2 regions of the Thioalkalivibrio sp. ALE17 genome follow, and region 2 is predicted to be linked to the other one. Evidence: predicted binding sites of a transcription regulator. Region 2 holds the regulator's gene; the other holds the start of a gene.
What was found. The regulator FliA, encoded in region 2, starts transcription of late flagellar genes. The targets are predictions, from matches to a motif close to GCTAAAGTTNNNNNNNNNNCNGCCGATA.

Region 1 (3,351 bases), on a different contig from region 2:
TGGACAGTATCGTCAACGGGGCCCTGTTCTCGTCGGACAACGACGAGATGGTGCTGCTGCGCGATATCGAACTGTACTCCCTGTGCGAGCATCACCTGCTGCCGATCATCGGCAAGGTGCATGTGGCCTACCTGCCCAATGGCAAGGTGATCGGTTTGTCCAAGATCGCCCGGATTGTCGACATGTTCGCGGCGCGCCTGCAGATCCAGGAGAGCCTGACGCGCCAGATCGCCGAGGCCCTGATGCAGGTGACGAACGCCAAGGGAGTCGGCGTGGTGGTGGACGCCAAGCACATGTGCATGACCATGCGCGGGGTGGAGAAGCAGCATTCGTCGATGGCGACCTCGGTGATGCTGGGCGCCTTCCGCGAGGACGGCCGCACCCGGCGCGAGTTCCTCAATCTGATCGGTCGCACGGGCAACTGACCGTTCCCGGGGCCGCCGGGCGGTGTCACTACACAAAAAAATGGCCCGGCGCGAAGGCCGGGCCAAAGATCGTCCGGACACCCGTGTGATGGAGGGTTCTGGTCCGAACGGCGGAAAACCGGCTGCCGTTGCCACGAGCCGATGATTTCCGCAACTTGTATAAGTGGACAGGGACTGTGGAAACAGGTTCCTGACAGTCGCCGAAAGAATGTGCTGGGCATCACATTTTCCTGTCCCCGGGAGTCTCGATGCGCGGTCTGGAACAGATCCCCTGGTTGTACGACGGCCTGATGGCCGGTGCCGAGTTGCTGGGCCTGCGGCGCTGGCGCCGGCGTCTGGTGGCCGGTGCGCACGGCCGCGTACTGGAGATCGGCTGCGGGACCGGGCGCGACCTGCCGCTGTACGCCGATCCGGAACGGGTCATCGGCATCGACCCGGACCTGGCGGCCCTGCGCCGGGCCCGGCGGCGGGCGCCTTCCGTGCCGCTGGTGGTGGCGCGGGCCGAGGCCCTGCCATTTGCCGACGGCGCCTTCGATACCGTGGTCTCCGGCCTGGTGTTCTGCAGCGTGCAGGATCCGCCACGGGCCCTCGGCGAGGTGCGCCGGGTGCTGGCGGAGGCGGGCGAGCTACGCATGCTTGAGCATGTACGCCACACGCGGCCGCTGCTGGCCCGCGCCCAGGACCGGGTGCAGCCGGCCTGGACCTGTATCACCGGCGGCTGTCACCCGAACCGCGATACCGAGGCCGCGGTGGAACAGGCCGGCTTTTGCATCGATCCGGAAGACCGTCTGGCGCGGGGCGTGATGCGGCGCTTCGCCGCGCGGGTCTGTCGTGCGCCCGCGGATGCGTCCGGGCGTAATGCCGGGGATGGGGGCTGAAGGGCAAGGGCCTTTGTTCACCACGAAGGGCACGAAGATACGAAGGAAGGGCAAGGGCGTGTAACCACAGAGGTCACGGAGGACACGGAGAAGTTTGAACGTTGCCGGAACGGGCCGGGTGATGGCCCAGTAAAGAGAAGGCCCCGGGCAAAAGTGCGCCGGGGCCTTTCTGGACGGACAGTTGGTAACGTCTCAGGCGGTCGTGTTGATGTTGGTGCCGACGTTGTCCGGCAGACCCTGAGTGGCGGCCTGCATCTCGCCGATGTCGGGCATGGCCTGCAGCATCGACTGAGCCGCCATCTCCTGCGACTCCATCGCCTTCTTCTGCACGGCCACGTCTTTCTGCATGGCCACCTGCTGCTGGCTGTTCTGCGTGGCCATCGCGGCAATCGCGCTTGCGTCCATCTCGTACTCCCGGTTCTGAATGTGCAGGCCCGTTGCACTCGATAGGGGGAACGGGCCTGCCCCCGGTGACGGCTGCATCCCCGCAGACTTGAGCCCCCGAACCCGATTTTTTTCAGAAGGTTCCTGTTCTACGGCACCACCGCCGTGCGACCGGGCTCCCCGCCCTTCTCCATACCCTGGCTGGTTCGATCCGCCCTGCCCCTTCCTTCGTATCTTCGTGCCCTTCGTGGTGAACAGCGCCCTTGACCTTCAATGGGCGTTTCGCTCGCCTCGTCCGCATCCTGCCTATTTGGGGGCGATCGCGACCCGCGCCTTCGGGGTGCGCCGTGACATGGGTGCCAGGGTCCGGAGATCCCGGCTCTTCGCTTCGCTGCGGCCGGGGTGACGGGGGAGTGTTGCCCCGTGCCCCGCGATCACCCGTCAGCAACGTCGGCTCCAGCGCGTCGCCCTGTAGTCAGTCCTTCTCCGTGTCCTCTGTGCCCTCTGTGGTGCAATCCGCCCTGGCCCTTCTTCGTGCCTTCGTGTGCTTCGTGGTGAATACATTCAGTCCGCCGGCCTTTACTGGCGCTGGGCCTCGAACTCGATGATCAGCTCGATCTCGTCGCCGACGATGTCGCGGGTCAGGCCGTAGGTCATGCCGAAGTCGGAGCGGTCGAAGCTGCCGCGCATGGACGCACCGAGCACGTACGGCCGCCCGAACAGGCCGCCGAGCGGGAACGGGTAGCGCCCGACCTTGTTGATGGTCACGTCGAGGTGGATGGTCCGGGTCTCGCCCAGCAGCTCGAGCCCGCCGCTCAGGCGCCCTGTGTTCTCCCCGGTCGGCTCGTAGCGCGTGGCGGTGAAGCGCATCTCCGGGTATTCCTCGACGTTCAGGAAGTCCTCGTTGCGCAGGTGGTCGTCGCGTTCCTGGTGGTTGGTGAAGACGCTGTCGGTCTGGATGACGAAATGGCCGTCGCCCAGCTCGCCCGTGTCGGGGTCGAAGACGAACTCGCCCTCGGCTTCCAGGAACATGCCCAGGACCTTGGCATAGCCGGCATGATCGACCAGGAAGCCGACCGCGAAGTGGTCGGGGTCGATGACCCAGCGGTCGGCATCGGCCAGGGCCTGTGCGGGCAGCGCGAGGGCCGTGGCCAGCAGGCCACCCAGCAGCAGGCGGCGCAGGCGGGCGGGGTGGCGGTTGTTGCGGGCGTCAGTCATGACACACCTCCGGTCGGTGGCGGTACAGCCAGTGGATATCCACGGCAAAGGACAGGCCCAGGGCCAGCAGGCCGGCCAGGGCGATGGTGATGGCGGCGGGTGCGGGCAGGCCGGGGATCAGGACCAGGAGCAGGACCACGGTCTGCAACACGCAGAGGGCCTGGCGGCGCCGGCTGGGCGGCAGTGGCGCGGCCAGCCAGGGCAGGGGGCGGGCGGCCAGCACGAAGGCGTAGCGCATCAGGCCGATCAGGATCACCCAGGGCCCCACTGCCGTCATCTGCCAGACGAGGACCGACAGGGCGAGGATCATGGCGGCGTCCAGCTCCATGTCGAAGCGGGCGCCGAACGCGGTGGCGCTGTCCGTGCGGCGCGCGACGGCCCCGTCCACCCCGTCCAGCACCAGTGCCAGGCCCGCGAGGGCGATCACCCACAGCGCCAGCACCGGC
Region 2 (3,351 bases):
CGATGAGTTGCTCGTTGAGCCCCTCCAGCAGTTCCCCGGCCTCGATCAGGAAGTCCTGAAGGATTTCGTCATTGGGGTCGATGGCCATTCAGTCTCTCCGGTCGCGTGGCGCCATTCGCATGAGGGGCACTGCCTAGAAGCCCAGGCTCGATAGCAGATCGTCCACCTCGTCCTGTCCTTGAACGACATCCGCGGCGGAATCTTGAGTCTTGGGCACGCTGGGACCGTGACCCTTGCGGTCCGCCTCGCGATCCTCCTCGCGCTGTTCAAGCGACGCCTCGGCCGCCTCGACCTGCTCCATGCGCCCGCTGGAGAGCCGGATCAGGGACACCAGGTTCTCTTCCAGGTCGGTCACCAGCTGGATCACGCGGCGAATCACCTGGCCGGTAATGTCCTGATAACTCTGGGCCATCAGCACCTCGGAGAGCAGCCGGCGCAGCTCCTCGGTGTCGTCCCCCGCCTGCGCGAAGAACGTGTCGAGCTCGCGGGCAAAGTCCCGGAACTCCTCCACCGAGAGCTGGCGGTTACGAAAGCGCGTCCACTTCGCCGTCAGGTCGGCCGCCTGCTGGCTGAACGACTCCGCGATCGGCAGGCTCGACTCAATGGCATTCATGGTGTCGTGGGCCGCCTGTTCGGTCATCGTGACCACGTAATTCAGGCGTTCCTTTGCGTCCGGGATCTCCGCCTGGGTCAGTTCGACCAGACGCGAATCGCCGCGGAAGCTTTGCAGGGCCTCGTGAAGATCGCGGGTCAGCTTGCCCAGCTCGTCGAAGAGTTCGCGGTCATAGGGGCGCGCCAGATCCTGCACCAGCGCCCGGGCGCCCGTGTCGTCGCCCGCCTCCAGCGTCTTGACCAGCTGTCGCGCAAGCTCCAGCTGATCATCGCGTGGTGGGTGTTCCTGTTCAGTCATGAGAAGCCTCTTGCGGGTACGGCGCGGAAGGTTTCGGACAACGCCCGCGGCGGTCGGTGCCACGGGCGCCGGGCATATCGGTCACAGGCGCATGATTATCCCTGTGCTTCAATGCGTTCGAAGATCTTGTCGATCTTTTCCTTCAGCGTCTCGGCGGTGAACGGCTTGACCACGTAGCCGTTCACGCCCGCCTCGGCCGCCTCGACGATCTGGTCGCGCTTGGCCTCCGCCGTCACCATCAGCACCGGCATGGACTTGAGGTTCGGGTCGGCGCGCACGGCCTTCAGCAAGTCGATCCCCGGCATGTTGGGCATGTTCCAGTCGGTGATCAGAAAGTCGAAATCGCCGTTCTGCAGCATCGGCAGCGCGGTGCTGCCGTCGTCGGCTTCCTGGGTATTGTTGAAGCCAAGATCACGCAACAGGTTCTTGATAATGCGCCGCATCGTGGAAAAGTCGTCCACGATGAGAATCTTCATTCCCTTGTCCACACGTCACTCCGGGATTCGTAGGGTGGGTTTTAGAATAACTGCAAAGCCGTACCGTCTTCGAGCCACGAACCCAGGCGGGCACGCAGTCGAATGGTGGCCTGACTTCGGATCTGGCTGACGCGCGACTCGGTCACGCCCAGCACGGCACCGATCTCGCGCAGGTTGAGCTCTTCGATGTAGTAGAGCGACAGCACCAGCCGCTCGCGTTCGGGGAGGTCGCCGAGGGCTTCGGCCAGTTCCTGACGGAACTCACCGGCCTCGAGGGTGCGGGCCGGCGACACCTCCTGCCCTTCGATCACGCGATCAGCCCCGTCGTCACCCCCGCCGAGGTCGTCCAAAGCGAACAGGTGGGCCCCGGCGTGATCCTGCAGCATCTCGTAGTACTGGTCGATCGGCACGTCCAGCTCGGCGGCGACCTCGCTGCCACGCGCCGCCCGCCCCTCGCGCGCCTCGACGGTCTGGATCGCCGCGGCAATACGCCGACTGTTGCGGTGCACCGAACGCGGTGTCCAGTCACTGCGGCGCAGCTCGTCGATCATCGCGCCACGGATGCGGATGCCGGCGTAGGTGGCAAAGGTCGCGCCCTGGCCGCCCTCGAACTGGCGCGCCGCCTCGAGCAGCCCGATCATGCCCGCCTGAATCAGATCATCCACCTGCACCGAGGCGGGGAGCCGCGCCATCAGGTGATGGGCGATGCGGTGGACCAGCTCGACGTGATCGGCAATCAGCTGTTCGTGTCCGCCGCTGGCCGCGGAGGTCGCCTGATAGCCGGAAAGTCGATTACGCGTCGTCATCATGCGCTCTGCAGCATCCGTTCCACGAAAAACCCGACGCCACCGTGGTCACCGCCCCCCACCGGCCAGCGGTCCACGGTCCGTGCCAGTTCGGCAAAGGCCTTCCCCGCCGGGCTCCCGGGGTACTGCTGTACCACTGGCGCGCGTTTCTGCACCGCCTTTCGCAGGTGATCGTCCATCGGAATATAGCCGGCCAGGTCGAGCACCACCTCCGGCAGGTAGTTGCCGCAGACGGTATTGAGCTTCTGCATCAGTCGCTCGGCGCCTTCGCGGCCGTCGACCATGTTCGTCACCATGCGGAAGCGACGCAGGCCATGATCGCGGTGCAGGACCTTGATCAGGGCATAGGCGTCGGTAATCGAGGCGGGCTCGTCGCAGACCACCACCAGGGTCTCCTGGACCGCGCGGCAGAACGACGTCACGGATTCCTGCAGGCCGGCCGCGGTGTCCACGATCAGCACATCCAGGGGTTTGCGATAGGCGCTGAAGGCATGGATCAAACCGGCATGCTCGGCCGGCGTCAGGTTGGCCATCGCCGCGATCCCGGAAGCCGACGGCACCACCTTCACCCCGTCCGGCCCCTGGACGAGCACGTCCTCCAGGCTGTCCACGTCCCCGGTCACCAGGTCGTGCAGCGTGCGCTCGGGACGCATCCCCAACAGCAGGTCCACGTTGGCCAGGCCCAGATCGGCGTCGAACAGCATGACCTCGCGCCCGAGCCGGGCCAGGCCCACCGACAGGTTCACCGATACGTTGGTCTTGCCCACCCCGCCCTTGCCCGAGGCAACCGCGATGACCTTCAACGGCTTGTTAGTGCGTGGCATAGCGCCCCTTCCCGACCGGTTGAATCAGTTCCAGCGTGGCGGGCTCCGCCGCCCGTGCCGGACGTGCCTGGGCGCGCGCGCGTCGCGGCGGTTCCATCTCCGCCAGGCGCTCGGCCGCCCAGGTCTCGCGGGCATTGGCCGCTGCCCCGGGTTCATCGGCGGCATCCTCCAGGGCCAGTCGGGTCAGATACCCGGTATCGACCCGGTGAAAGTCCTCGGCAATACGCTGGCCATCGCTGACGAACCCCAGCCCCAGGTGCTGATCGAGCAGTACGGACAGGACCTCGCCCAGCTCCTCGGCCTCGTCCAGCTTGGTCAGCACCAGCGCCGAGGGC

Region 1: the regulator FliA is predicted to act here: its motif matches at 1,775-1,802, upstream of H609_RS0108915 (YjfB family protein).

The regions. Positions count from the first base shown of each region.
Region 1 covers NZ_AUDT01000012.1:91,814-95,164, forward strand. Annotated here, with positions in the region: gene folE (GTP cyclohydrolase I FolE) at 1-425, shown strand, start outside; gene H609_RS0108910 (class I SAM-dependent methyltransferase) at 674-1,303, shown strand; gene H609_RS0108915 (YjfB family protein) at 1,496-1,708, opposite strand; gene H609_RS0108920 (YceI family protein) at 2,267-2,905, opposite strand; gene H609_RS0108925 (CDP-alcohol phosphatidyltransferase family protein) at 2,898-3,351, opposite strand, start outside.
Region 2 covers NZ_AUDT01000004.1:165,329-168,679, reverse strand. Annotated here, with positions in the region: gene H609_RS0105530 (chemotaxis protein CheA) at 1-88, opposite strand, end outside; gene H609_RS0105525 (protein phosphatase CheZ) at 134-910, opposite strand; gene cheY (chemotaxis response regulator CheY) at 1,006-1,386, opposite strand; gene H609_RS0105515 (RNA polymerase sigma factor FliA) at 1,428-2,195, opposite strand; gene H609_RS0105510 (MinD/ParA family protein) at 2,192-3,016, opposite strand; partial or broken gene flhF (flagellar biosynthesis protein FlhF) at 3,185-3,351, opposite strand, start outside.